Robertmurraya sp. FSL R5-0851: one gene and its partner. The protein of the gene in region 2 interacts with the protein of the main gene of each other region in a pairwise test. Links are inferred from orthologs where the notes say so. Each region holds a gene or a part of one and is shown on either strand. Other genes may lie near its edges. The genes, in order: rlmB and tsaE.

What was found.
Region 1: the proteins of tsaE (region 2) and rlmB interact in binary tests that used the Escherichia coli proteins (3 or more experiments, as listed by UniProt). The link is inferred for Robertmurraya sp. FSL R5-0851 from one-to-one orthologs.

Annotation. Positions count from the first base shown.
Region 1 is NZ_JBBOOE010000001.1:106,798-119,223, forward strand. The notes cover bases 6,971-9,815. They hold rlmB (23S rRNA (guanosine(2251)-2'-O)-methyltransferase RlmB), read left to right. Parts: upstream 6,971-7,943; coding sequence 7,944-8,687; downstream 8,688-9,815. Other genes in these bases: cysS (cysteine--tRNA ligase), read left to right, coding at 6,971-7,519; MKX65_RS00595 (ribonuclease III domain-containing protein), read left to right, coding at 7,523-7,927; MKX65_RS00605 (NYN domain-containing protein), read left to right, coding at 8,689-9,195; sigH (RNA polymerase sporulation sigma factor SigH), read left to right, coding at 9,321-9,815. Also shown: DNA repair protein RadA, read left to right, coding at 1-1,116; MKX65_RS00565 (PIN domain-containing protein), read left to right, coding at 1,313-2,404; ispD (2-C-methyl-D-erythritol 4-phosphate cytidylyltransferase), read left to right, coding at 2,425-3,123; ispF (2-C-methyl-D-erythritol 2,4-cyclodiphosphate synthase), read left to right, coding at 3,129-3,611; gltX (glutamate--tRNA ligase), read left to right, coding at 3,677-5,137; cysE (serine O-acetyltransferase), read left to right, coding at 5,473-6,141; more of cysS, read left to right, coding at 6,122-6,970; more of sigH, read left to right, coding at 9,816-9,932; rpmG (50S ribosomal protein L33), read left to right, coding at 10,027-10,170; preprotein translocase subunit SecE, read left to right, coding at 10,220-10,399; transcription termination/antitermination protein NusG, read left to right, coding at 10,566-11,099; rplK (50S ribosomal protein L11), read left to right, coding at 11,274-11,699; rplA (50S ribosomal protein L1), read left to right, coding at 11,863-12,426. UniProt on the Escherichia coli protein: Specifically methylates the ribose of guanosine 2251 in 23S rRNA.
Region 2 is NZ_JBBOOE010000001.1:251,135-268,677, reverse strand. Bases 5,802-8,544 are described here. They hold tsaE (tRNA (adenosine(37)-N6)-threonylcarbamoyltransferase complex ATPase subunit type 1 TsaE), read right to left. Parts: upstream 7,530-8,544; coding sequence 7,074-7,529; downstream 5,802-7,073. Other genes in these bases: tsaB (tRNA (adenosine(37)-N6)-threonylcarbamoyltransferase complex dimerization subunit type 1 TsaB), read right to left, coding at 6,367-7,074; rimI (ribosomal protein S18-alanine N-acetyltransferase), read right to left, coding at 5,904-6,380; tsaD (tRNA (adenosine(37)-N6)-threonylcarbamoyltransferase complex transferase subunit TsaD), read right to left, coding at 5,802-5,907. Also shown: co-chaperone GroES, read right to left, coding at 1-143; MKX65_RS01500 (CPBP family glutamic-type intramembrane protease), read left to right, coding at 446-1,183; MKX65_RS01495 (YdiK family protein), read left to right, coding at 1,180-1,392; MKX65_RS01490 (redox-sensing transcriptional repressor Rex), read right to left, coding at 1,420-2,079; cyclic pyranopterin monophosphate synthase MoaC, read right to left, coding at 2,107-2,601; MKX65_RS01480 (ABC-F family ATP-binding cassette domain-containing protein), read left to right, coding at 2,741-4,663; more of tsaD, read right to left, coding at 4,882-5,801; MKX65_RS01375 (SprT family protein), read right to left, coding at 14,361-14,822; cortex morphogenetic protein CmpA, read left to right, coding at 14,926-15,042; MKX65_RS01365 (Tex family protein), read right to left, coding at 15,602-17,543. UniProt on the Escherichia coli protein: Required for the formation of a threonylcarbamoyl group on adenosine at position 37 (t(6)A37) in tRNAs that read codons beginning with adenine.

The DNA of each region.
Region 1 (12,426 bases), 150 kb from region 2 along the record:
GGAATCGTTAAGGGCTCCCTTGTGTTAATAGGCGGTGATCCTGGAATTGGGAAGTCCACTCTGCTTCTGCAGGTTTCCTCTCAACTGGCAAAAAAGCAACATTCCGTTCTTTATATATCAGGGGAAGAATCAATGAGACAAACGAAGCTAAGGGCCGATCGCCTCGGAGTCACATCAGAAAACTTACTCGTCTATTCTGAAACGGACCTAGAAGAGATCAGTCGAACAATTGAAAAGGAAAACCCGAGTTTTGTCATTGTGGATTCTATCCAAACCATATTCCATCCTCAAGTAACTTCTGCACCAGGAAGTGTTTCTCAAGTAAGAGAGTGTACAGCTGAGCTTATGAGGATAGGGAAGACAAAGGGGATTGCCATTTTCATCGTAGGTCATGTGACAAAGGAAGGCTCGATTGCGGGACCTAGACTTCTCGAACATATGGTCGATACCGTGCTCTATTTTGAAGGAGAGCGTCACCATACGTATCGGATTGTCAGAGCGGTAAAAAATCGTTTTGGTTCCACAAATGAAATGGGAATTTTTGAAATGAAGGAATTTGGATTAGAAGAGGTTCATAATCCATCTGAGATATTCCTTGAGGAGCGATCACAAGGGGCGGCAGGATCGACAGTAGTTGCTTCGATGGAAGGTACACGACCGGTTTTAGTAGAGATACAAGCACTTATTTCACCAACTAGTTTTGGAAATCCTAGGAGAATGGCTACAGGAATTGATCATAACAGAGTTTCACTGTTAATGGCTGTGCTGGAGAAACGAGTTGGGTTGTTGCTTCAAAACCAGGATGCCTACTTAAAGGTTGCTGGTGGAGTGAAGTTGGATGAACCAGCAATTGATTTAGCGGTAGCAATTAGCATTGCTTCAAGTTTCCGTGATAAGCCAACCAGACCAACCGATTGTATTATAGGTGAAGTAGGTTTGACAGGGGAGATAAGAAGGGTATCTAGAATAGAGCAGCGTGTTCAAGAAGCAGCTAAGTTAGGGTTTGAACGAGTCATTATTCCTGCCAATAACATAGGTGGATGGTCAGCCCCAAAAGGGATTCAGTTGATTGGAGTATCTACTGTAGCGGATGCACTAAAAGCGACATTTGAATAAGTGAAAGATAAAGGGTAAAAAATTGACACCAATATTTGCTAGGTGCTACCCTTAGTAATAATAATCATTAGAAATCACCCGCAATTATACTGAAATAACAAAGAGATTACAGGATAATGACAAACAATAATTTTCTATGTAATATTACGTTTCAATTTATAGAATTTGTTTATAATGTATAAAAGGAGGTGAAGGAATGTTAAAGCGTATTGTTCAAGCCTGTTTCTTAATTACAGGTGGTACTTTAGGGATCTTTTTAATCTCTGATTTATTAACTCTTATCTCATTAGACGACATTCCTCTGATAAATAATCATTATGTTACCGCTATTTTAGGTGCTATTATTTTTTATCTTATTACTTTTTGGGCGGTCGAGTATGTCGTCAATTTCGTGAAATGGGTAGAAGAATCCCTTGTGAAAGTACCTATAACAGATATTATTTTTGGTAGCGTAGGATTAGTGTTTGGATTAATCATTGCCTTTTTAGTTGGTTATGCTTTAACGGGTATTGAAGTACCTATTTTAAATACGGTTGCTCCCGTACTATTGACACTTCTATTTGGTTATTTAGGTTTCCAGGTTGGTTTTAAAAAGAGAGACGAGTTATTAACCCTTTTTACAAAATCGAAAAAGAAGTCTAGTGACGAAGAAATAGAGGCTGAGCCTACTAATGCTAAAAATGAATTAAAAATATTAGATACAAGTGTTATTATTGATGGACGTATTGCTGATATCTGTCAAACAGGTTTCTTAGATGGAACGATTGTCATTCCACAATTTGTCCTTGAAGAATTGCAGCATATTGCTGATTCCTCAGATGTATTAAAGCGAAACCGTGGTAGAAGAGGTCTTGATATTTTAAATCGAATTCAAAAAGAGCTAGCGATGAATGTTGAAATATATGAAGGCGATTTTGAGGATGTACAAGAGGTAGATTCAAAACTTGTTAAGCTTGCTAAGTTAACAAGTGGGGTAGTTGTAACTAATGACTTTAATCTTAATAAAGTGTGTGAACTTCAAAAGGTCGCCGTATTAAACATTAATGACTTGGCAAATGCTGTTAAGCCAGTGGTATTACCTGGAGAAGAAATGAATGTTCAAGTCATTAAAGATGGCAAGGAGCATAATCAAGGGATTGCTTATCTCGATGATGGCACGATGATTGTGGTGGAAGATGGTAGAGATTATATTGGTAAGCAGCTTGATGTATTGGTAACAAGTGTATTACAGACATCAGCTGGTCGAATGATTTTTGCTAAACCGAAGTTACTAGAAAAAGCATTATAGAAATAGTTAGGGGATATCTTATGTCTTACCAAGTTATTATCCCTGCAGCAGGACAAGGGAAAAGAATGCGGGCAGGCAAAAATAAGGTGTTGCTTCAGCTAAAGGATATTCCTATATTAATTCATACTCTGAGAGTATTTGAATTAGATGACGCATGTAAGGGAATTATTTTAGCTATTTCAGCCGGAGATGAAGATCATTTTTCCAGTCTCTTAAAAAAGTATCGAATTAAAAAGGTTACCTCTCTTGTTGCTGGTGGGAACGAAAGACAGCATAGTGTATACAATGGGTTGCAGGCAGCAAAGAAAGAGGGAATTGTACTCGTACATGATGCAGCTAGGCCATTTATTGAAAAAAGAGTGATCCATGAATTAGTATCGGTAGCTGAAAAGGATGGAGCGGCTGTAGTAGCGGTGCCTGTTAAGGATACGATTAAGAAGGTAAATAATTTTGAAGTAGTTGAGACGATTGAGCGTTCAAGCTTGTGGGCCATTCAAACCCCACAAGCTTTTCGCGTGTCGTTGCTAGAAGAAGCTCATAACCTAGCGTTGGTACAGAATTTTTTAGGGACGGATGAAGCCAGTTTAGTAGAACGACTACATATACCTGTAAAAATTGTTGAGGGCGACTACGATAATATCAAACTGACGACACCAGAAGATTTGTATTTTGCAGAGGCAATCATTAAGCAACGTGACTACCAAAAGAGGGGACTTTAATAACGATGTTTAGAATTGGACAAGGATTTGACGTTCATCAGCTCACAGAAGGTAGACCTTTGATATTAGGAGGTATAACGATTCCTTATGAAAAAGGATTGTTAGGGCATTCTGATGCAGATGTCCTTCTTCACACAGTGACAGATGCAGTTTTAGGGGCGATTGGTGAAGGAGATATTGGAAGACACTTCCCGGATACGGACCCAGAGTTTAAGGATGCCGATTCAGCGAAACTTCTTGAACATGTATGGTCATTAGTTGAGAATCGAGGGTATGAGCTTGTGAATGCAGATTGCACCATTATTGCACAAAAACCTAAGATGGCACCATATATTGAGCAAATGAAGAACCGAATCGCTGAATTATTGAAAGCTACACCCGATCAAGTAAATGTGAAAGCAACAACGACAGAAAAGCTTGGGTTTACCGGAAGAGGAGAAGGAATTGCCTCTCAAGCAGTGGTGCTCTTAAAAAAGAAAGAGCTCTAGGAATTGTCTTTTCACAATGATAAAATAAATGTCAAAAATAGATTGAACTCTTAGGAGGAAAAAGAATGTCTAACACTGTACGTGTTCGTTATGCACCAAGTCCAACGGGGCATTTACATATTGGAAACGCTCGTACTGCGCTATTTAACTACTTGTTTGCGCGTCATCAAGGTGGAAAGTTTATTATCCGAATTGAAGACACTGATAAGAAGCGTAATATTGCTGGTGGGGAAGAGAGTCAGCTAAAATACTTAAAATGGTTAGGGATCGATTGGGATGAGAGCGTTGATGTCGGTGGATCATATGGTCCATATCGACAATCAGAACGTAACGACTTATATGAAGTGTATTATAAGCAACTTCTAGAAGAGGGCAAAGCTTATAAATGCTATTGTACAGAAGAAGAATTAGAAGCAGAACGTAATGAGCAAGCGGAGAAGGGTGAGATGGGTGGCTATTCAGGCAAATGTCGTCATCTAACGAGTGAGCAGCGTGAAGGTTTAGAAAAAGAAGGCAGACAGCCAAGTGTTCGCTTTCTAGTTCCTGAAGGAAAGGTTTTCAGCTTTAACGATATGGTTAAAGGGGACGTTTCTTTTGAGGCAGATGGAATCGGCGGAGATTTTGTTATTGTAAAAAAGGACGGAACACCAACATATAATTTTGCTGTAGCCGTTGATGATCACTTAATGGAAATCACACATGTGTTGCGTGGTGATGATCATATCTCAAATACACCAAAGCAAATGATGATCTACGAAGCATTAGGTTGGGAAACACCGGTGTTTGGACATATGACATTGATCGTGAATGAAAGCCGAAAGAAGCTGAGCAAACGAGATGAGTCCATTATTCAGTTCATTGAACAGTATGAGGAATTAGGATATCTTCCTGAAGCATTATTTAATTTTATTACTTTACTCGGCTGGTCACCATCTGGAGAAGAAGAGATTTTCTCGAAGGAAGAGTTGATTTCTATTTTTGAAGCGAATCGACTTTCGAAATCTCCGGCTCTATTTGATAAGCAAAAGCTTACGTGGATGAATAACCAATACATGAAGAAGCAAGAGGTTGATGTCGTGTATGAGCTTGCTCTGCCACATCTTCAAAAGGCGGGTCTTATTAGTGAGGCAATGACTCCAGAGGAAATAGAATGGACGAAAAACCTCGTAGCACTTTATCAAGAGCAGTTGAGCTATGGGGCTGAAATTGTCGAGCTATCTGAGTTATTCTTCAAGGAAGAGCTGGAGCTAGAGGAAGAAGCAAAGGCGGTTCTTCAGGAGGAAGGCGTGAAGGAAGTATTATCTACTTTTGCGAATGAGATTGAAAAGCTTCCAAGTCTCCAGCCAGAGGATGTTCAAGCAACGTTGAAGAGTGTTCAAAAAGCAACGGGGCAAAAGGGTAAGAAGCTCTTTATGCCGGTTCGTGTGGCTGCTACTGGTCAAACACATGGTCCCGATCTACCGAAAGCCATTGCGCTAATCGGAAAAGAAAAAATATTACAGCGAATTGTGAGCATTATTGGTTAACAGATTGGAAAAAATGTAATATAGTAAAGATAATTATATAATTTAGAAAATGTTGAAGAGGAAAAGTAAAAAAGCAATGCTTTTTAGAGAGAACCATCATCGGCTGAAAGTGGTTTAAGTCCCTTGTTTTTTGAAGTGCCCCTCTGAGTCCTGATTCGAAACGGGGTCATTCCCTTAGTAGAATGAGGCGGATTTCTTCCGTTACAAGAGTTGAGTTGAAGTAACTTAGGTTACTTAAACAGAGTGGAACCGCGCAACAAAGCGTCTCTGTCATTTTTGACAGGGGCGTTTTTATTTTTATAAAAAAGCAGCATTTACGTTTAGGGGGAACGATAATGTTTAAAATGCTAAGGGAAGATGTTGAAGTAGTTTTTGAACAAGATCCAGCGGCAAGGACGTATTTGGAGGTTATCTTAACATATTCAGGTTTGCATTCCATCTGGGCTCATCGAATGGCACATGCTCTATATAAGAGAAAATTTTATTTTATGGCAAGGGTCATTTCGCAGGTAAGTCGCTTCTTCACAGGGATAGAAATTCACCCAGGTGCAACCATCGGAAGACGTTTTTTTATCGATCATGGCATGGGGGTTGTCATTGGTGAAACATGTGAAATTGGTGACAATGTGACGGTGTTTCAGGGAGTTACACTCGGAGGAACTGGAAAAGAGAAAGGAAAGCGACATCCAACGATAAAGGACAATGCTCTTATTGCAACGGGTGCGAAAGTATTAGGGTCAATCACGGTTGGTGAAAATTCTAAGATAGGCGCAGGTTCTGTTGTACTAAAGGATGTCCCTCCGAATTCGACAGTAGTTGGTATTCCTGGGAAAGTGGTAATAAGGGATGGAAAGAAAGTAGAGAAAGATTTAAATCACTGTGATCTACCAGATCCAACTGGTGATCGTTTTAAAGCATTAGAATCCGAAATTAACCATTTAAGAAGACAACTAGAACAGGTAGAGAAGGAAAGGAGTTACGAGCGTGAGCATTCAAATATATAATACATTGACTCGTTCAAAAGAGCCGTTCATACCTCTTGAAGAAGGTAAAGTAAAGATGTATGTTTGCGGACCTACAGTTTATAACTATATCCATATAGGAAACGCTAGACCACCTATTGTGTTTGATACAGTAAGAAGATACTTAGAGTACAGGGGCTATGAGGTTCAATATATCTCCAATTTCACTGATGTGGATGATAAACTTATTCGCGTAGCAAATGAGCTGGGTGAAGATGTCCCAACGATTGCTGATCGTTTTATTAAAGCGTACTTTGAAGATGTTACAGCACTTGGATGCAAAAGAGCAGATGTGCATCCTCGAGTTACAGAAAGTATGGATATTATTTTAGATTTTATTTCTACATTGATTGAAAAGGGATATGCCTATGAGTCCGAGGGAGATGTATACTATCACACTCGCAAATTTAAGGAGTATGGTAAACTGTCTCACCAATCAATTGATGAACTGCGACTAGGAACGAGAATTGCCATCGGTGAAAAGAAACAAGATTCCTTAGACTTTGTCCTTTGGAAGGCAGCAAAGCCGGGTGAAATCTTCTGGGAAAGCCCATGGGGGAAAGGAAGACCGGGTTGGCATATTGAGTGCTCTGCCATGGCGAAGAAGTATTTAGGTGATACCATTGACATTCATGCAGGAGGACAGGATCTGGCTTTCCCTCATCATGAGAATGAAATTGCCCAATCAGAAGCGCTAACAGAAAAAACATTTGCGCGCTATTGGATGCATAACGGGTACATTAATATTGATAATGAAAAAATGTCAAAATCACTAGGAAACTTTGTTCTCGTTCACGATATTATCAAAAAACATGATCCGCAGGTACTACGCTTCTTCATGTTAGCAGTCCATTATCGCAATCCTATTAACTATACTGATGAATTGTTAGAAAATACAAAAGCAGGACTTGAACGATTGAAAACTTCGTACCAAAACTTAAAACATCGACGGGATGCAAGTACCAACTTAACGGATAATGATCAAGAGTGGTTGACAAAAGTTACCACCTTACATGATGAGTTTGTTCGTGATATGGATGATGATTTTAATACAGCAAATGGGATCACTAAGTTATTCGACCTATCTAAGTTGGCTAACATGTATCTTATAGAAAAAAATACATCTATTGTTGTAATCGATGCATTTATGAGAGAGTTTGAAGTGTTATTTGGAATCTTAGGTTTAACGCTTGAAGCGGATCAACTGCTTGACGAAGAAATAGAAGCATTAATTGAACAACGAATCCAGGCTAGAAAAGATCGGAATTTCCAGTTATCTGACCAAATTCGTGATCAGTTAAAAGAGATGAATATTATTTTAGAAGATACGCCTCAAGGCACAAGATGGAAAAGAGGCTAAAATATGCTTCACTTTGAAAATACGATAGATGCGAAACAATTGAATAGTCTCGCTTTAGCATATATAGGGGACTCCATTTTTGAAGTTTATGTTAGAAGATATCTCCTTGAATCAGGGAAGGTAAGACCAAATCAGCTTCATAAGGAGTCAACCAAGTATGTTTCAGCAAAAGCTCAGTGTCAATTCATCCATCACTTTCTGGATTCGAAGCTTTTGAGTGAGGAAGAAGAGGCTGTTGTTAGAAGGGGCAGAAATGCAAAATCTGGAACAGTGCCAAAGAACACAGATGTACAGACATATCGCTATGGGACAGCGTTTGAAGCATTAATCGGATATCTATATTTGATGAACAGAGAGGAGCGACTTGATGAGTTGATCACAGTCGCCCTCTCTCAAGTTGGAGAATGAAAGGAGGAACAATAAGATGAGCCAAGACTTTATTATTGGAAAAAACCCAGTTATAGAAGCACTAAAGTCAGAACGCGATGTGAATAAAATATTTATCGCAGAAGGTTCCCAAACGGGTCAAATGCAACAGGTCATTGGGCTAGCAAAAGCACAAAATGTCATCGTTCAATTTGTTCCTAAAAAGAAAATCGATCAGATGGTAGAAGGAAATCACCAAGGGGTCGTTGCGGCAGTGGCTGCCTATCAGTATGCGGAGCTGGATGACTTGTTTAAGGCAGCAGAAGCAAAAGGAGAAACACCTTTTTTCCTTCTGTTAGATGAAATTGAGGATCCACATAATCTAGGATCCATTATGAGAACAGCGGATTCCACTGGTGCACACGGAATCATCATTCCGAAACGAAGAGCAGTTGGGTTAACAGCAACCGTAGCAAAAGCATCAACGGGTGCCATTGAGTATGTTCCTGTTGTCCGAGTGACGAATATGGCACAAACCATTGATGAACTAAAGGAACGAGGATTATGGATTGCAGGTACCGATGCGTTGGGAAAACAGGACTTTCGTTCGCTCGATGGGACAATGCCTTTAGGTCTTGTGATTGGTAGTGAAGGTAAAGGAATGGGGAGACTCATCCGTGATAAATGTGACTTTTTGGTTAGCCTGCCAATGAAAGGACATGTCACCTCTTTAAATGCTTCGGTAGCAGCTGCCCTTTTAATGTATGAGGTGTATCGAAAACGATATCCACTAGAGGGATAAAATGGACATTCTGTTAGTGGATGGATACAATATCATCGGAGCCTGGCCAGAGCTTCGAGAGCTGAAAAATAAGGATCTAGCTGCCGCTAGGGACCGTCTGGTTGAGAGGATGGCCGAGTATCAAGCCTACTCAGGTTATCGTGTCATCGTTGTTTTTGATGCACATTTTGTAAAAGGAACAGAGAAAAAGTATAAAAATTATAAAGTCGAAGTTATCTTCACAAGAAATAATGAAACTGCGGATGAACGCATTGAAAAACTTGCGATCTCTTTAAATAATAGGAAAACTCAAATTCATGTGGCCACCTCTGATTTTACAGAACAATGGGCCATATTTGGACAAGGAGCCCTAAGAAAATCAGCACGAGAGTTATTAATTGAGATGGATTCGGTTGAAAAGAAGATAGAAAAAAAGGTAAAGAACATCCAGGAAAATAGCCCTGCTTCAAAAATACCGTTAAGTAGTGAAGTGGCAGAAATTTTCGAAAAATGGCGTCGAGGAAAGTGAAGAGCGGTTGACGCTTTAAAAAGGCCTACTGTATAATATTTCTATCTATGCTTGTTCGGTCGGGGGGATCCGAAGTGAATGCTGACTACAAGACAACAAAAATCAACGAAAATTATTTACATTTAATGCAGCTTGAGGATGAAGAAATAGTTGATTTAGTGCACAAAGGTGATAGTGAAGCATTAGATTACTTGATTCATAAGTATCGAAACTTCGTTAGAGCTAAAGCTAGATCCTATTTCTTAATCGGTGCTGACAAAGAGGACATTGTTCAAGAAGGAATGATCGGTCTTTACAAAGCGATCAGAGATTTCCGAGAAGACAAGCTCACTTCCTTTAAAGCGTTTGCAGAACTTTGTATTACGAGACAAATCATTACCGCCATTAAAACGGCAACAAGACAAAAGCATATTCCACTGAACTCTTATGTGTCGTTGGACAAGCCGATCTATGATGAAGAATCCGATCGTACGTTAATGGATGTTATTTCTGGAGCTAAAGTGTTAGATCCGGAGGAACTTATTATCAATCAAGAGGAATTTGATCATATTGAGGTGAAAATGGCAGAGCTTCTAAGTGATTTAGAGCGGAAAGTCCTAGCTCTATACCTTGATGGCCAGTCATATCAGGAAATATCAGAGGAGCTTAACCGTCATGTGAAATCGATTGATAATGCGCTCCAACGTGTGAAAAGGAAGCTTGAGAAATACCTTGAGGTAAGGGAGCTCACCCTGTAGTATGACAGGGTAGATGGTAATAGAGCTCTGTTGACATTGATAAGTGTCCATGATACAGTTTTATGGACAAAATAGTAAGTTAGAGGTGGCATTTTTGACAAAAAAGGTAGTTTTGGCCTGTGTAACTTGCGGTTCGAGAAACTATTCAACGATGAGCAATAAAGAGTCGGAACGGTTAGAGCTGAAGAAGTTTTGTAGAACATGCAGTGCTCATACCATCCACCGTCAAACAAAGTAGTAGGCACCACCTATAGATAGAGTAAGACAAGGAAGTTGGGGGTATCCACATGCAGCGCGTAGTCGATTTTTTTAAAGATGTCAGCCGTGAAATGCGCAAGGTTAGTTGGCCAAAGCGTAAGGAACTGACGAACTACACAGTTACAGTATTAGCTACAGTTATATTTTTTGCTCTTTTCTTTGCTGTAATAGATTTAGGGATTTCAGAATTAATTCGTTTAATTCCTTGAATAACACCCGTAACATAATGGTATAATGGTAACAAACATAGGAAACTTTTAGCAAAGCCCGGCAACGGGTTTTTTCATTTGTAAAAAAATAAAAGCTAACAATGCTTTCTAGTTTAATAATATGGATTTTTTTATATAGGGAGGGAAGGACAATTCGTCCTCGACAATGGAAAAGAATTGGTATGTAGTTCATACTTACTCTGGTTATGAGAACAAGGTAAAAGCAAACCTTGAAAAGCGTGTAGAGTCTATGGCGATGCAAGACAAAATCTTCCGAGTAGTAGTGCCTGAAGAAGAAGAAACAGATATTAAGAATGGTAAAAAGAAAGTAGTTAAAAGAAAAGTATTCCCAGGTTACGTATTAGTTGAAATCTTAATGACAGATGACTCTTGGTATGTGGTTCGAAATACTCCTGGAGTAACTGGTTTCGTAGGTTCAGCTGGATCTGGTTCTAAGCCGACACCTTTACTGCCGGAAGAAGTGAATTTCATTCTTAAACGTATGGGACTTGAGCAGAAGCGTGTGGATGTAAACTTTGAACTTGGAGAAACGGTACAAGTCAAGGAGGGTCCATTTGCAAACTTTACTGGATCTATTGAAGAAATTGACAAAGACAAGTCTAAAGTCAAGGTTCTTGTAAATATGTTTGGTCGGGATACCCCTGTAGAACTTGAATTTACACAGATTGAAAAAATATAACCTGAAAAAACTTGAAATAGGTTTCGAAAGATGGTAATATTTCAAAGGTCAGTATGTCTCAAACATTGAGACCGGACAAAAGGAAACAGTTCTTTATTCTAAATAAAGACTATTATATGAGTGGGAGGGGAAAATCCCCTATTACCACATCACGGACTTAAGGAGGTGTGTCTCGTGGCTAAAAAAGTAATTAAGATTGTTAAGTTGCAAATCCCTGCTGCTAAAGCTAATCCAGCACCACCAGTTGGTCCTGCACTTGGTCAAGCCGGTGTTAACATCATGGGATTCTGTAAAGAGTTCAACGCTCGTACAGCTGAACAAGCTGGCTTAATCATTCCTGTTGAGATTACGGTTTTTGAAGACCGTTCATTTACATTTATTACAAAAACTCCTCCTGCTGCAGTTCTTCTTAAGAAGGCGGCTGGCATTGAGTCTGGTTCTGGTGAACCGAACCGTAATAAAGTAGCAACAGTCAAGCGTGACAAGGTGCGCGAGATTGCTGAAACAAAAATGCCTGATCTAAATGCGGCTAGCGTTGAAGCAGCTATGCGTATGGTTGAAGGTACTGCACGCAGCATGGGTATTGTTATCGAAGACTAATTCATGCTCGAATGTTTCTTTAGTTAAGGGGTTGCGGTGTTGAATTTGGTTTCACGCGCAACCTTTCTTATGTCTAGCGGGTGTGTTAAAGCACAGCGCTGTTATTCGTGGGAGGTTAGTTAAGAACTTTTCCGCTAAAACCACAATCTAGGAGGAAATAAAAATGGCTAAAAAAGGTAAGAAGTTTTTAGAAGCTTCAAAGCTTGTTGACCGTACAAAAGCATATCCGGTTGAAGAAGCTATTGAACTTGCTAAAAAGACAAACTTTGCAAAGTTTGATGCATCTGTAGAAGTTGCTTTCCGTCTTGGAGTAGATCCAAAGAAAGCTGACCAACAAATCCGTGGAGCAGTTGTGCTTCCAAACGGAACTGGTAAAACACAACGTGTACTTGTATTTGCTAAAGGTGAAAAGGCGAAAGAAGCAGAAGCAGCTGGCGCTGATTATGTAGGAGATGCAGACTACATCAACAAAATTAACCAAGGTTGGTTTGAGTTTGACGTAATCGTTGCTACACCTGACATGATGGGTGAAGTTGGTAAGCTTGGTCGTGTGTTAGGACCTAAAGGCTTAATGCCAAACCCTAAGACTGGTACAGTTACATTTGATGTAACAAAAGCAGTTAATGAAATCAAAGCTGGTAAAGTTGAATACCGTGTTGATAAAGCTGGAAACATCCACGTACCAATCGGGAAAACTTCTTTCGAAAACGAAAAGCTTGTTGAAAAC
Region 2 (17,543 bases):
AGTACGCGGCCAGTGCCGACAGCAACTACTTTGCCTTCTTGAGGCTTCTCTTTAGCAGAGTCTGGTAGTACAATACCGCTTGCCGTTTTTTCTTCCGTTTCAACTAGCTCAATTACAATGCGATCACCTAGTGGCTTTAACAAGTGAAACAACCTCCTCAAATATATGAAAGATTTTTATTATTAGCACTCACTTAACTAGAGTGCTAACACAACTATTATATTAATGAATCTCTACCTTTTTTGCAAGCGAGAAACCGCTTTTTTTTATAAATTTTTTGTAAAAGTCCCCCCATAACTTGTTAATTGTACAACCTTACTAAGTATGTACTTTTCCACCTATTCTATCCATATAATGCTAAAATACGGACGATAATTCTTCTTATTTGATACAACCTGATGTTTACGAGTAGAATAACTATATTGGATGGAAAAGGAGACTTGTTTTGAAACGTGAATATTGGATTATATTAATTGCTTATATTGCTATGCAGCTTTCAAGCTTTATTGGTGTCCCTATCACCTCTCTGATACTAGAACTGATTGGTTTTGAAACCCATCACTCTCAAGGGTTCGCAGGGGTCACTTGGCTTGTCATAAGCTTTTCGCTCACACTTGTGATTGTCCTGATGTTGTTGCGTAATGAGATGGTAAACACAAATGAAGTAAGAAGCGGAGCCAGCTTAGGTCGATCGATCCTTTGGTCTATCACAGGTGTCTTTCTTGCCCTATTTGCCCAAGCCTTTGCTGCAAATATTGAACGTTTGATTGGTATTGATGTTGGTTCTGAAAATACGCAACAGATTCTACGCATCATTGAGTCCTTTCCTATTATGATTGTCGTGAGCTCAGTGATTGGTCCTATATTAGAAGAAATTGTTTTTCGTAAGATCATTTTTGGGGCTTTTTATAAGCGATTTAACTTTTTTCTATCAGCCTTGCTTAGCTCCGTTATTTTTTCTTTTGCCCATATGGAGCCGGAGCACACTCTACTTTATTCCGCAATGGGATTCACCTTTGCGTATTTGTATGTAAAAACCAATCGGATTCTCGTTCCGATCGTTGCTCACGTATCGATGAATACGTTCGTTGTTCTTGTGCAATCCGTATTTAAGGAAGACTTAGAAAAATTAATCAAACAAGCAGAACAAATGCAAAGCTTTATTGGAGGATTCTTCTTATGAGACAGTCACCTTTATTTTCAGGAATTATATACATCATCTTAGGTGCTCTGTTCACAGTGTTTGCCATACAGGACTTACAGCAAAATGGAGAGTGGGGCTTTTTCACCTACCTGCTTGTCTTGCTAGCGACCTTTGATATTGGTTCAGGCATTCGGATGATTCTTTTACATTTTAAAATTAAAGAGATCAAGAAAGAGCAAAAGAAATAGCCGCTCCACTAAGGGGCGGCTTACTGTTTATTCTTCTACCATTTCTTCATCCATTGAATAATGCTTTAAAAAGTACACCAGTGACTGTAACTCAATAGCCAGATCAATATGGTGAACCCTGATGGATGAGGGAACCGTTAATCGGGCCGGGGTAAAGTTTAAAATGCCTCTCACCGATCCTTGAACCATTCGATCGGTAATGGATTGTGCAACCGGTGCTGGAACCGTTAATATCGCGACCTGAATGTCTTCTTTTTCAATAACTTCTTCTAGATCATCCATATGGTAGACGGGCACTTCACCAATTTTTGTGCCTACCTTCTCTTCTATCACATCAAATGCAACCGCAATTTTGGTATTATTATTCTTTAAGAAGTTATAGTTTAAAAATGCTGTCCCAAGATTCCCGACCCCAATTAACGCAACCTTCGTTAATTCATCTTGGTCGAGTGTTTTACGGAAAAAGGATAATAAATAGTTTACATTGTAACCGTATCCCTTTTTACCTAAGGCTCCAAAGTATGAAAAATCTCTTCGGATTGTTGCAGAATCGACCTTCACCGCCTCACTTAGTTCAGCCGATGAAACGCGTTGCTTTCCTGATGAGTGTAAACTATTTAAAAAGCGATAATACAATGGTAGTCTTTTCGCCGTTGCTTGTGGGATTTTCATTGATTCATTACTCATCGTTCTTCCCCTACCTTCTACCTTTAACTAATATAGTCTCTCTTCTCTCTTAAAGTCACCGTTTTTACCACCTGTCTTTTCAACCAGGTATGTTTTCCCGATAACCATTCCTTTATCTACTGCTTTACACATATCATACACGGTAAGCGCGCAAACAGAAGCAGCTGTTAACGCTTCCATTTCTACACCTGTATTCCCTTTTGTCTTTACACTAGCAGAAATATGTAGAGTATGGCAATTGTTATCTGATTCCCAATCAAAAGAAATATCAACACCTGTGAGTGGAATAGGGTGACACATTGGAATAATATCCCATGTTTTTTTACTAGCCATAACAGCTGCAACCTGTGCGACTGCTAACACATCCCCCTTTTTCATTTGGTTATGTGTGATTCGATCATATATCTCTTGATTAACTGTGATACTAGAGTGGGCAATGGCCGTCCGTACCGTTTCGGGCTTATCACTCACATCTACCATTTTTGCTCTGCCTTCTTTATTAAAATGAGTGAACTCTGACATCTATTATACACCTCTTTCAAAATCATACACTATTTTCCTCATTTTGTGTGAAAACATTGTAACATAGTTCACAACTCATATCATTGCTCATCCGTATTGAATGCGATACACTAACCGTAGAAGTATAGAGGTGAAATCAATGATACTACTACAAGTAAACCAGCTTTCCAAGTCTTATGGGGCTGACCTTATTTTATCGAATATAAAACTAGAAGTTCAAACAAGAGACCGTATTGCCTTAGTAGGTAGAAACGGGGCCGGGAAATCTACATTACTCAAGATTATTGCCGGTCACCTTTCCTATGAATCAGGTGATTTAATCAAGCCCAAACATGTAACGATCGGGTACTTGGCTCAGAACACAGGTCTTGTTTCCGGATTATCCATTTGGGAAGAAATGCTTACCGTGTTTGAACATGTCATGAAACAAGAGCGGGAACTTCGTAAGCTTGAGGAAAAAATGGCTGATCCTACCGTATTTGAAGATGCTACTTTGTACGAGCGAACAATCAAGGAATATGACCATCTCCAAAATGAGTTTAAGGAGAATGGGGGCTACCAGTACGAGTCAGATATACGTTCTGTCCTACATGGCTTGAACTTCCACTCATTCGATTACTCTACGAAAATTGATAGCTTAAGTGGTGGCCAGAAAACTCGTTTAGCTCTTGCGAAGTTGTTATTAACCAAGCCTGATATTCTTATCTTGGACGAACCTACCAACCATTTAGATATCGATACGTTGTCTTGGCTAGAGCAATATCTTACTGGCTACTCAGGTGCCATCTTAATCGTATCCCACGATCGCTACTTTTTAGACAAAGTGGTCAATCAAGTGTACGAAATTTCTAGGAATCAAATCAGCAAATTCTCAGGAAACTACAGCTCTTATCTTGAACAAAAAGCCGAAAACTACGAGCGTGATCTCAAACAATACGAGAAACAACAAGATGAAATAGCCAAACTACAGGACTTTATTCAAAAAAATCTTGCTCGTGCATCGACCACCAAGCGAGCCCAAAGTAGAAGGAAGACGCTTGAGAGAATGCAAGTTATGGACAAACCTCTTGGAGATGAAAAGTCCGCCTCCTTCGGTTTTGATATTGAAAAGCAAAGTGGCAATGAAGTGTTAAATGTCCACTCCCTAGCAGTTGGTTATCATGATGAACGAATAGCTGAGGAACTTTCCCTCCGAATTACTAGAGGAGATTCCGTTGCCTTAGTTGGACCAAATGGGATTGGAAAATCAACCTTACTCAAAACCATCCAAGGTACGTTACAACCGTTAGAAGGACAAGTTCATTACGGCTCCAATGTTAGCATTGGCTATTATGACCAGGAACAAGCAGCTCTTACTTCAAACAAGCGAGTGTTAAATGAGCTTTGGGACGAATACCCTCTGAAAAGTGAAAAGGAAATCCGCACGGTACTAGGGAATTTCTTATTTACCGGCGACGATGTATTAAAAACGGTTTCCACTCTAAGCGGTGGGGAGAAAGCACGTTTAGCACTAGCTAAGCTCATGATGCAAAAGGCGAATCTTCTTATACTAGATGAACCTACCAACCATCTGGACTTAGACAGTAAGGAAATATTAGAAAACGCGCTTGTGGATTATCCAGGTACGATTCTTTTTGTTTCTCATGATCGATACTTTATTAATCGCATTGCTACAAAGGTGATTGAGCTTAGTAAAACCGCGGCTGTTGAGTATCTTGGGGATTACGATTATTACGTGGAAAAGAAGCTAGAACAAGAAGAGCTTAAAGCCATTGAACAAGCAGAAAAGGCTGCCGCTACCATAGCTGCTTCTCCAGAAAAAAATACGTATCAAATCGATAAGGAAGCCAAGAAATTAGAGCGCCAACGAAAGCGACGCATCGAAGAAATTGAGGGCTTAATTGAAAAGCTTGAAGAAACGATTGAAAAAAATAATACATTGCTTTGTGATCCAGAAATTTTTCAAGATCACGAAAGAGTGCTTAAAATTAATGAAGAAACGGAAACAGCCAAACTCCAATTAGATGAGTTACTAGAAGAATGGAGTGAACTGGCTGAATAAGCGTAAAGAACCGGGAGGAAGAATCTATCCCGGTTTTTTCCTTTCCACAATTTTGTTCACAGCTAAATTGTTTTTATATGAGCTTTCCACAGGGTTTCCCACATTATCCACAATTTTAGTTTATTTTATCCACATTACCCACAGTGAAACTTGTCGAAATAGTGTTTATACACAAAAAATAGCCCCTATCATGTGATAGGGACTTTTTCCTAAAGTTATTAGTTGTGGATAGATAGGTCTAATCCAGGATTGGCGTTTAAAGTAAAGTCACTTCTTTGACCTTTTTCATACATAACACTTCCCGCAGCAGCTATCATGGCTGCGTTATCTGTGCATAAAGAAAGTGGAGGAATAATTAATTCTACACCTTCATTAGCAGCAAATTCTCTCTCTAGCGCGCTACGCAGTCCTTTATTCGCAGCCACTCCTCCTGCTAGTAACACTTGCTTCACAGAATATTGTTTCGCCGCACGTACCGTCTTAGTTACCAACACATCGATCACACTTTGTTGAAAACTTGCAGCAAGATCTTCAGGTGCAATCACTTCTCCTCGTTGCTCTGCATTGTGGACAGTGTTGATAACTGCTGATTTTAATCCACTGAAGCTAAAATCATAGGACCCTTCCTCTAACCAGGCTCTCGGTAAATCTATAATAGGTGAGCCAACCGCCGCTAATCGGTCAATATGAGGTCCGCCTGGATATGGCATTTTTAACGTCCTAGCGACTTTATCATATGCTTCACCCGCAGCATCGTCTCTCGTTTCTCCAATCACCTCAAAATGGCCATGTTCCTTCATATAAACAAGCTCTGTATGTCCACCAGAGACAACCAGTGATAACAGTGGAAACTCCATTTCCTTTATCAAGCGATTCGCATAAATATGACCAGCGATATGGTGAATTCCTACAAGAGGAATACCGTGAGCAAAGCTCAGCGCCTTGGCTGCGTTCACCCCTATTAATAAGGCTCCGACAAGTCCTGGCCCTTCCGTTACAGCAATCGCATCAATATCTGAAAACTGTAATTCAGCCACTCGCATCGCTTCTTCTATGACAATCGTAATTTGCTCGACATGATGACGAGAAGCAATCTCAGGAACGACTCCACCGAAGCGCTTATGGCTTTCAATTTGCGACGCAACGATATTTGCTATTATTTCATGTCCATCTTTTACAATCGCAACAGCTGTTTCATCACAGCTTGTTTCGATCCCTAATATATATTGATTTTTCTCACTCATATTGTCACCCACATGACTAATGCATCCTCATAGTTATCAGTATAATAATTCTTGCGTATTCCACCGTTCATAAAGCCGAGCTTACGGTACAACGATTGTGCCACTGTGTTTGACACACGTACCTCCAGTGTCATCGATTTTGCACCCCTTTTTTTTGCAACCTCCATGATCATACGAAGGATCCCTTCTCCAAGCTTTTGCCCACGAAATTCAGGTAAGACCGCTATGTTTGTAATATGCGCCTCATCAACAATCAACCACATGCCACAATAACCTACAATTTGTCCTTCCTTTTCTAAGACCAGATAGACAGCAAATTGATTTAAATTCAACTCATTCTCAAATGACTGCCTTGTCCAAGGCGTTGCAAATGAAAGCTCCTCAATTTTTAAAATTTGATCGATATCTTCTTCCTTCATATATCGAAACACAAAGGAATCAGATAATGAGTGAGTCTCTTCATTTTGCATCATTTTCTTTCTTCCCTTCTAGCCATTTCGCTTCAGCTTCAGCTAACCGAATATAATTTGGCACAAAGCTGTGCACATCAACGGGTTCTCGATTGACCCCTAAATGAGCTAGCTCACCAGGACGTGGATTATGTTCAGTGTAGTGAGCAAATCTTGCTTGATCTCCCATAATACTCACTAGTACTTCCTTGTGAATAGGGACATCATTGCCAACAAATAAAACAGGCTCTGACATCTCCTTTAACTGCTCTGCCCAATCTTTAGCTAATACCAGTTGGTCTTTTTTAACTTTTTCGAGTGCGCCATTTTGGAAGCGATATAGACCGGTATAGACTTGTCCTCTTCTAGCGTCAAATAATGGAGCCACATTGCCTGGGAAGTACCGTGCAGCTGATGCCGCTAACACTTCTATGCTTGAAACCCCAACAAGCGGAATTTGTAAGGTCCACGCTAATGTTTTCGCGATCGTTACTCCTATACGAACTCCCGTATAAGAACCAGGACCTTCAGCGACGACAATTTTCTCTAGGTCTGCTGGCTTAACTTCACATTCCCTGCATAGGTTTTCAATCGCTGGCATCACACGGATCGAATGATTCTTTTTAATATTCGTTATATACTCCCCAATCACTTGTTGGTTATCTATTAAGGCAATCCCCAGTGGATAATTGGATGTATCTATAGCTAGTACTTTCATTAGGCAAATAGCTCCTTACAAAGCATTTCATATCGTTTTCCTTTTGGCGTTATCGTTAAGTTACGAGAATTCTCTTCCCCATGAGAAATCTTGATTTGTAGAAGTTCTTCCGGTAGTTGGTCTTCAATCAGATGAGCCCACTCCACAACCGTTACTCCCTGTCCTTCAAAATATTCATCAAAGCCCAAGTCTTCGTCAGAATCCTCCAATCGATACACATCCATATGGTAAAGTGGAAGTCTTCCGTTATATTCTTTTATTATAGTAAAAGTAGGACTACTAACGTTTTTGTTAATATCCAGTCCCACTGCGAGTCCTTTAGTAAACGTCGTCTTACCTGCACCAAGGTCACCTTCTAATGTAATCACATCTCCTGGTTGAAGCTTCTGTGCCAGTTCCTTTGAAAATTGTAAAGTCTCTTCCGTACTGTTTGTTCTTACTATGTATTCGTTCATTGAATTCATCACCCAATCTTTTATAAAAAAACCTTAGGACAGATTCCTAAGGCTAGTCTCTTATAAGTGTACATGATTTTAAAAAAATGAGCAAAAAGGGGATATGTATGTACATGGGATCGCAAATATATCTCGAGAATTGCAAGTAAATACACCAGTAACGTTCATTTTTATGGAGCTTTAAGTGTACGCAACCAAATTCCACACTGTTTTCTATCTATAATCGCCAAAATTATCGTCTTTTATTAGGAAATCCCTCGAAAAAACAAAAAAACGAATCCATTTGGTTCGTTTGGTTCTACTAAAATATGAAAATGGCGGTCCCGACCGGGATCGAACCGGCGATCTCCTGCGTGACAGGCAGGCATGTTAACCGCTACACCACGGGACCAGAGTTTTTTTCAAGTGAAACTTGAAAAATAACTTTCAATAATTGCGGGGACAGGATTTGAACCTGCGACCTTCGGGTTATGAGCCCGACGAGCTACCAGACTGCTCCACCCCGCGACAATAATAATTAAATCTGTAATACAGCCTAGCGACGTCCTACTCTCACAGAGGGAAACCCTCAACTACCATCGGCGCTGAAAAGCTTAACTTCCGTGTTCGGTATGGGAACGGGTGTGACCTTTTCGCTATCGCCACTAGACTCGTATTCAATTGAAGAAAATCATTCCTTCAAAACTAGATAATGAATGAAGAAGAAGAAAGAAATACGTTTCATCTTAAATTTGGTTAAGTCCTCGATCGATTAGTATCAGTCAGCTCCACACGTCGCCGCGCTTCCACCTCTGACCTATCAACCTGATCATCTTTCAGGGATCTTACTAGCTTGCGCTATGGGAAATCTCATCTTGAGGGGGGCTTCATGCTTAGATGCTTTCAGCACTTATCCCTTCCGCACATAGCTACCCAGCGATGCCTTTGGCAAGACAACTGGTACACCAGCGGTGCGTCCATCCCGGTCCTCTCGTACTAAGGACAGCTCCTCTCAAATTTCCTACGCCCACGACGGATAGGGACCGAACTGTCTCACGACGTTCTGAACCCAGCTCGCGTACCGCTTTAATGGGCGAACAGCCCAACCCTTGGGACCGACTACAGCCCCAGGATGCGATGAGCCGACATCGAGGTGCCAAACCTCCCCGTCGATGTGGACTCTTGGGGGAGATAAGCCTGTTATCCCCGGGGTAGCTTTTATCCGTTGAGCGATGGCCCTTCCATGCGGAACCACCGGATCACTAAGCCCGACTTTCGTCCCTGCTCGACTTGTAGGTCTCGCAGTCAAGCTCCCTTGTGCCTTTACACTCTACGAATGATTTCCAACCATTCTGAGGGAACCTTTGGGCGCCTCCGTTACTTTTTAGGAGGCGACCGCCCCAGTCAAACTGCCCACCTGACACTGTCTCCCACCCCGATCAGGGGTGAGGGTTAGAATTTCAATACAGCCAGAGTAGTATCCCACCGACGCCTCCACCGAAGCTAGCGCTCCGGCTTCTCAGGCTCCTACCTATCCTGTACAAGCTGTACCAAAATTCAATATCAGGCTACAGTAAAGCTCCACGGGGTCTTTCCGTCCTGTCGCGGGTAACCTGCATCTTCACAGGTACTATAATTTCACCGAGTCTCTCGTTGAGACAGTGCCCAGATCGTTACGCCTTTCGTGCGGGTCGGAACTTACCCGACAAGGAATTTCGCTACCTTAGGACCGTTATAGTTACGGCCGCCGTTTACTGGGGCTTCGATTCAGAGCTTCGCTTGCGCTAACCCCTCCTCTTAACCTTCCAGCACCGGGCAGGCGTCAGCCCCTATACTTCGCCTTGCGGCTTCGCAGAGACCTGTGTTTTTGCTAAACAGTCGCCTGGGCCTATTCACTGCGGCTCTTCTGGGCTATTCACCCTGAAGAGCACCCCTTCTCCCGAAGTTACGGGGTCATTTTGCCGAGTTCCTTAACGAGAGTTCTCTCGCTCACCTTAGGATTCTCTCCTCGCCTACCTGTGTCGGTTTGCGGTACGGGCACCTGTTACCTCGCTAGAGGCTTTTCTTGGCAGTGTGGAATCAGGAACTTCGGTACTATATTTCCCTCGCCATCACAGCTCAGCCTTTTGATCACGGGATTTGCCTCGTGATCAGCCTAACTGCTTGGACGCGCATATCCAACAGCGCGCTTACCCTATCCTCCTGCGTCCCCCCATCACTCAAACGGTAATTTGGTGGTACAGGAATATCAACCTGTTGTCCATCGCCTACGCCTTTCGGCCTCGGCTTAGGTCCCGACTAACCCTGAGCGGACGAGCCTTCCTCAGGAAACCTTAGGCATTCGGTGGATGGGATTCTCACCCATCTTTCGCTACTCATACCGGCATTCTCACTTCTAAGCGCTCCACCAGTCCTTCCGGTCTAGCTTCAACGCCCTTAGAACGCTCTCCTACCACTGACATCGTAGATGTCAATCCACAGCTTCGGTGATACGTTTAGCCCCGTTACATTTTCGGCGCGGAGTCACTCGACCAGTGAGCTATTACGCACTCTTTAAATGGTGGCTGCTTCTAAGCCAACATCCTGGTTGTCTAAGCAACTCCACATCCTTTGCCACTTAACGTATACTTTGGGACCTTAGCTGGTGGTCTGGGCTGTTTCCCTTTCGACTACGGATCTTATCACTCGCAGTCTGACTCCCATGGATAAGTCTTTGGCATTCGGAGTTTGTCTGAATTCGGTAACCCGATGAGGGCCCCTAGTCCAAACAGTGCTCTACCTCCAAGACTCTTACTACATGAGGCTAGCCCTAAAGCTATTTCGGAGAGAACCAGCTATCTCCAAGTTCGATTGGAATTTCTCCGCTACCCACACCTCATCCCCGCACTTTTCAACGTGCGTGGGTTCGGGCCTCCATCCAGTGTTACCTGGACTTCACCCTGGACATGGGTAGATCACCTGGTTTCGGGTCTACGACCACATACTAAAGCGCCCTATTCAGACTCGCTTTCGCTACGGCTCCGTCTTATCAACTTAACCTCGCATGTAATCGTAACTCGCCGGTTCATTCTACAAAAGGCACGCTATCACCCATTAACGGGCTCTAACTACTTGTAGGCACACGGTTTCAGGATCTCTTTCACTCCCCTTCCGGGGTGCTTTTCACCTTTCCCTCACGGTACTGGTTCACTATCGGTCACTAGGTAGTATTTAGCCTTGGGAGATGGTCCTCCCTGCTTCCGACGGAATTTCACGTGTTCCGCCGTACTCAGGATTCACTCAGGGAGGGAACGAAGTTTCAACTACAGGGTTGTTACCTTCTATGACTGACCTTTCCAGATCGATTCGTCTACTTCATTCCTTTGTAACTCCGTATAGAGTGTCCTACAACCCCAAGAGGCAAGCCTCTTGGTTTGGGCTAATCCCGTTTCGCTCGCCGCTACTCAGGGAATCGCGTTTGCTTTCTCTTCCTCCGGGTACTTAGATGTTTCAGTTCCCCGGGTCTGCCTTCAATACCCTATGTATTCAGGTAAAGATTCTATCCCATTACGGATAGAGGGTTTCCCCATTCGGAAATCTCCGGATCAAAGCTTACTTACAGCTCCCCGAAGCATATCGGTGTTAGTACCGTCCTTCATCGGCTCCTAGTGCCAAGGCATCCACCGTGCGCCCTTTCTAACTTAACCTACAGTTAAAAAGTTTCTCTATATAATATAGAGAGAAAACTAAAATGGCGATTACTCGGTATTTCTTGGTTTTCTTCATTTATCATTATCTAGTTTTCAAAGAACGATTATCATAGAGAGATTGCTCTCTCAAAACTAAACAAATCATATCATCAACGGTTGTTAGCTTTGACCGAAGGTCATAAGCCTCAATTTTCCTTAGAAAGGAGGTGATCCAGCCGCACCTTCCGATACGGCTACCTTGTTACGACTTCACCCCAATCATCTGTCCCACCTTAGGCGGCTGGCTCCTTACGGTTACCCCACCGACTTCGGGTGTTACAAACTCTCGTGGTGTGACGGGCGGTGTGTACAAGGCCCGGGAACGTATTCACCGCGGCATGCTGATCCGCGATTACTAGCGATTCCAGCTTCATGTAGGCGAGTTGCAGCCTACAATCCGAACTGAGAGTGGTTTTATGGGATTGGCTCGACCTCGCGGTTTTGCTGCCCTTTGTACCACCCATTGTAGCACGTGTGTAGCCCAGGTCATAAGGGGCATGATGATTTGACGTCATCCCCACCTTCCTCCGGTTTGTCACCGGCAGTCACCTTAGAGTGCCCAACTAAATGCTGGCAACTAAGATCAAGGGTTGCGCTCGTTGCGGGACTTAACCCAACATCTCACGACACGAGCTGACGACAACCATGCACCACCTGTCACTTTTGTCCCCCGAAGGGGAACGCCCTATCTCTAGGGAAGGCAAAAGGATGTCAAGACCTGGTAAGGTTCTTCGCGTTGCTTCGAATTAAACCACATGCTCCACCGCTTGTGCGGGCCCCCGTCAATTCCTTTGAGTTTCAGCCTTGCGGCCGTACTCCCCAGGCGGAGTGCTTAATGCGTTTGCTGCAGCACTAAAGGGCGGAAACCCTCTAACACTTAGCACTCATCGTTTACGGCGTGGACTACCAGGGTATCTAATCCTGTTTGCTCCCCACGCTTTCGCGCCTCAGTGTCAGTTACAGGCCAAAGAGTCGCCTTCGCCACTGGTGTTCCTCCACATCTCTACGCATTTCACCGCTACACGTGGAATTCCACTCTTCTCTCCTGCACTCAAGTCTCCCAGTTTCCAATGACCCTCCCCGGTTGAGCCGGGGGCTTTCACATCAGACTTAAGAGACCACCTGCGCGCGCTTTACGCCCAATAATTCCGGACAACGCTTGCCACCTACGTATTACCGCGGCTGCTGGCACGTAGTTAGCCGTGGCTTTCTGGTTAGGTACCGTCAAGGTACCGGCAGTTACTCCGGTACTTGTTCTTCCCTAACAACAGAGTTTTACGATCCGAAAACCTTCATCACTCACGCGGCGTTGCTCCGTCAGACTTTCGTCCATTGCGGAAGATTCCCTACTGCTGCCTCCCGTAGGAGTCTGGGCCGTGTCTCAGTCCCAGTGTGGCCGATCACCCTCTCAGGTCGGCTACGCATCGTCGCCTTGGTGAGCCGTTACCTCACCAACTAGCTAATGCGCCGCGGGCCCATCTATGAGTGATAGCCGAAACCATCTTTCAGCTTTTCTACATGTGTAGAAAAGAATTATCCGGTATTAGCCCCGGTTTCCCGGAGTTATCCCAGTCTCATAGGCAGGTTGCCCACGTGTTACTCACCCGTCCGCCGCTAACCTTTGGGAGCAAGCTCCCAAAGATCCGCTCGACTTGCATGTATTAGGCACGCCGCCAGCGTTCGTCCTGAGCCAGGATCAAACTCTCCAATAAAGAGTAAGATTAGCTCTTAAAGATAAAACGTTGGCTAGTGTATTTTTCAACACTAATCATTTTTTGTTGACGTATGATTTGTTTAGTTTTCAAAGAACAATTTGATTTGTTGGAGCGGGTGATGAGAATCGAACTCACGACATCAGCTTGGAAGGCTGAGGTTTTACCATTAAACTACACCCGCATATTATTATTTTATTATAAATGGTCGGGAAGACAGGATTCGAACCTGCGACCCCTTGGTCCCAAACCAAGTGCTCTACCAAGCTGAGCTACTCCCCGTTATTCAAAATGGCGCGCCCGAAAGGAGTCGAACCCATAACCTTCTGATCCGTAGTCAGACGCTCTATCCAATTGAGCTACGGGCGCTCTTTTTAAAGAAGCAACTTTTACATAATATCATAACCATATTTTAATGTCAAACATTTTTTGTAGTTTTTTCTTGGTGCGGCCGAGAGGACTTGAACCTCCACGGGGTTGCCCCCACTAGGCCCTCAACCTAGCGCGTCTGCCATTCCGCCACGACCGCTCATTAAGAGCGATAGTATCTATTATACATGAATCCTCCCAGTCAATCAACTGGAAATGAATGGTGCGGGTGAAGGGAGTCGAACCCCCACGCCTTGCGGCGCTAGATCCTAAGTCTAGTGCGTCTGCCAATTCCGCCACACCCGCATAATATTATGCTATACCACTTAGTAAACATGGTGAGCCATGAAGGACTCGAACCTTCGACCCTCTGATTAAAAGTCAGATGCTCTACCGACTGAGCTAATGGCTCGTACAAATTAAGATAAAATTGCCTTAAAATAAAAAATGGCTGGGCTAGCTGGATTCGAACCAACGCATGACGGAGTCAAAGTCCGTTGCCTTACCGCTTGGCTATAGCCCAATAATATGGCGGTCCCGACCGGGATCGAACCGGCGATCTCCTGCGTGACAGGCAGGCATGTTAACCGCTACACCACGGGACCTTTATTAATAGTATAATAATTTAAAAGTGACCCCTACGGGATTCGAACCCGTGTTACCGCCGTGAAAGGGCGGTGTCTTAACCGCTTGACCAAGGGGCCATATTTTTAAAAGATGATGAAAGTTACTGGCGGAGAAGGAGGGATTTGAACCCTCGCGCCGGTCACCCGACCTACACCCTTAGCAGGGGCGCCTCTTCAGCCTCTTGAGTACTTCCCCAAAATGGCTCCACAGACAGGACTCGAACCTGTGACCGTTCGGTTAACAGCCGAATGCTCTACCAACTGAGCTACTGTGGAATAAGAAAAGTGTTCATGTCGTAATCTCGACTCTTTACATTATAATGAGACGAGCTGTGAAAGTCAAGGGGGAATTTTTATTACTTTTTCCCGCTCGATGTCAGTCACGGAATAATAATTTAACATCTTTTTCTCCAACTGTCAAACATGAATTTCAATAAGTTTCCCCCGGCACTTTCCACAAACATACTTTGAAGTATTGATCCTTCTTTTTCTATTATATTGTTGAGCGCATCCGGTGCATTGATATATACGAACGGTCTTTTGGGTTCTAACTTCAGGGCGGTTCGGGAGAGTAGAACAAAAACGGGGTGCACCCACTTTTTTAAGAAGGGTTTTAAAGTCATGATCTCGGTGCTGATAGCCTTTTCCCTCTAGATGCAAATGATAATGACATAATTCATGCTTAATGATGCCGATTAATTCTTGTTCCCCCAGTTGTTCTAGATAACTTCGATTAATCTCAATGTTATGAGACCTTAACATATAACGTCCACCTGTTGTTCGAAGACGGGAATTAAAAAAAGCAGTATGTCGAAATGGCTTGTTAAAGAATTGAATGGAAATTTCCTCAACTAAATTTTGTAACTCATTGTCACCCATACTCCCACCTCACTTCTAACTAAACAAAAATTCTATGAACATGACAACCCATTATAGCATACATTGAATATACCCCTTGAAATTTGTGCTAGGAGGTATGTCTATGCCTACTTGGTTTCAAAATCAGATGCAGAAAGCATTTTTAGAGAAAAATGCCTATCAAATAAAACTACTTAACCAATGTTGGTTTTTTTACAGAAAAAAACACCGTTCCTCTTGATAACGAATTTACACTAGCGGTGCAAACTTTATAAAACACATATGAAAACGCACTTGAATTCACAATATCATTCACAGTGCGTTTTTTATTGACCATTTCGGCAAAATTTTATTGTTTATTTTGTCTTGATTCACACAGGAAATCACAGGGGATGAAGTAATTATTGGATGGTGTGTTAATAATAAGCGGAGTTTTTTCGGTTAAACTACAGAATAGAGCTTGGTTCGGGGTATATAAGCGGAGTATTTCCGACTAAGCAAAGCAAAATCGCCCGATTTCACGTTTTTTAAGTCAATAGCCGGAAACTTTCCGTCTATTTTAGCTATTTTCAGTGCAATTTCCTAAATAAGAGAAATTTCTCCGCTTATTTATCAAACTCGCTATAGCAGCTAATGAACTTGTGTAACTTTCGGGTACTTTAGAAAAAAGGAAATTCAAAAAAGGATTAGAGAGAGTTTGCATCTCTAATCCTTTTTTACTGTGTAATATTTGGTCTACTTTTACCGTTTGCACCTCACAAGTAAACCCGTTAACATCGTGAACGGTGTTTCCTTAGGCTTTACGGTTGCAGCATCGTTAAAGCGACTCTGCCTTTTTGTTGGTCTACACTATCCACCCACACGGTGACTACGTCTCCAACGGAAACAATATCGAGTGGGTGCTTGACAAAGCGATTGCATAGTTTAGAAATATGCACAAGACCGTCTTGCTTTACTCCAATATCAACAAATGCTCCGAAGTCCACTACGTTTCGAACGGTTCCTTGAAGCTCCATTCCTACTTTTAAATCTTCAAGCTTTAGTACATCTTTCTTTAATAATGGTGCAGGAAGCTCGTCACGTGGATCTCTTTCCGGTCTAACTAACGCATCAAGAATATCCTTTAATGTTAATTCTCCGATCTCAAGCTCTGCCGCAATAGCTTTGATGTCAACAGATGATAAGGTTGTTTTTAGCGCTTCTGAACCTAGGTCAGCTGAGGTAAATCCTAATTTACTTAGGAGATTTTTAACTGCTTGATAATTTTCCGGGTGAATACCTGTACGGTCGAGCGGTTCTTTTCCATCAATCACACGCAGAAACCCAATGGCTTGCTCATATGTTTTTGCACCTAACCTCGGAATTTTCTTTAACTGTGTTCGATTGACAAACTTACCTTCTTCTTCACGTTTCTTGACGATATTGGTTGCTACTGTTTTTGAAAGTCCAGCTACATATTGAAGCAATGAAGCAGACGCAGTATTAACATTCACACCTACTTGGTTCACAGCGGTTTCCACAACAAAAGTTAATGATTCAGATAATCTCTTTTGAGATACATCATGTTGATATTGGCCTACTCCAACCGATTTTGGATCGATTTTAACTAATTCGGCTAATGGATCTTGCAAGCGACGGGCAATAGATACCGCACTTCTCTCCTCTACCTGAAAATCAGGGAATTCTTCACGAGCTAAATCGGAAGCAGAATAAACACTCGCACCCGCTTCGTTAACAATTAAATAATAAATCTCTCTTTTTTGATCTTTGAGCATATCTACTACAAACTGCTCTGTTTCCCGGGAGGCAGTCCCATTTCCCACTGCTACCATTTCAACTTCGTATGTTTCAATGATTTCTTTAAACTTTTTCTCTGCTTCTTGTTTCTTCGATACAGGTGGATGAGGGTAAATCACATCGATTCTAAGAACCTTCCCTGTTTCATCCACTACCGCTAACTTACAGCCTGTTCGATACGCTGGGTCTACACCTAGAACGATCTTTCCTTTTAAAGGTGGTTGGAGAAGAAGATTTCTTAAATTCTCAGAGAATATATGAATCGCTCTTTCTTCTGCCTTTTCAGTTAGCTCATTACGAATTTCTCTTTCTATTGAAGGTTGAATTAATCTCTTATAGCCATCTTCAACTGCCTCAGTCACTGTCTCAACAACGAAGGATCGAGAATTCTTAATCCACTTTTTTGTTAAGTAGTCCATGTTACGGTCCACATTCGGCTTAATCGCTACCCGTAAAACTTCTTCTTTCTCCCCGCGATTGAGAGCAAGCGTACGATGGGGAACCACTTTGCTAATAGGCTCTGAATATTCATAATACATTTCATACACTTTTTTCTCGTCTTTTTCCATATCCTTAACACTAGCTTCAACCAATCCAGCTTTAGCAGTCTCACTTCGTATCCATTTTCGTGAATCTGCATCGTCTGAAACCCACTCAGCGATAATATCCTTCGCCCCGTTTATCACTTCTTCAATAGAGTGAACCTCAAGCTCGTCCGACAAAAATTCACTTGCCTTTTCTTCGATTGAACCATTTACAGGGAAGGTTACTAACCATTCCGCAAACGGCTCTAATCCTTTTTCTTTCGCTACAGTTGCCTTTGTACGGCGTTTCTGTTTATACGGACGATACAAATCTTCAACCTCTTGAAGCTTGATCGATTTTTCTATCTGGCTTTTTAACTCAACCGTCAGTTTGCCTTGTTCTTCGATAATCCGAATAACC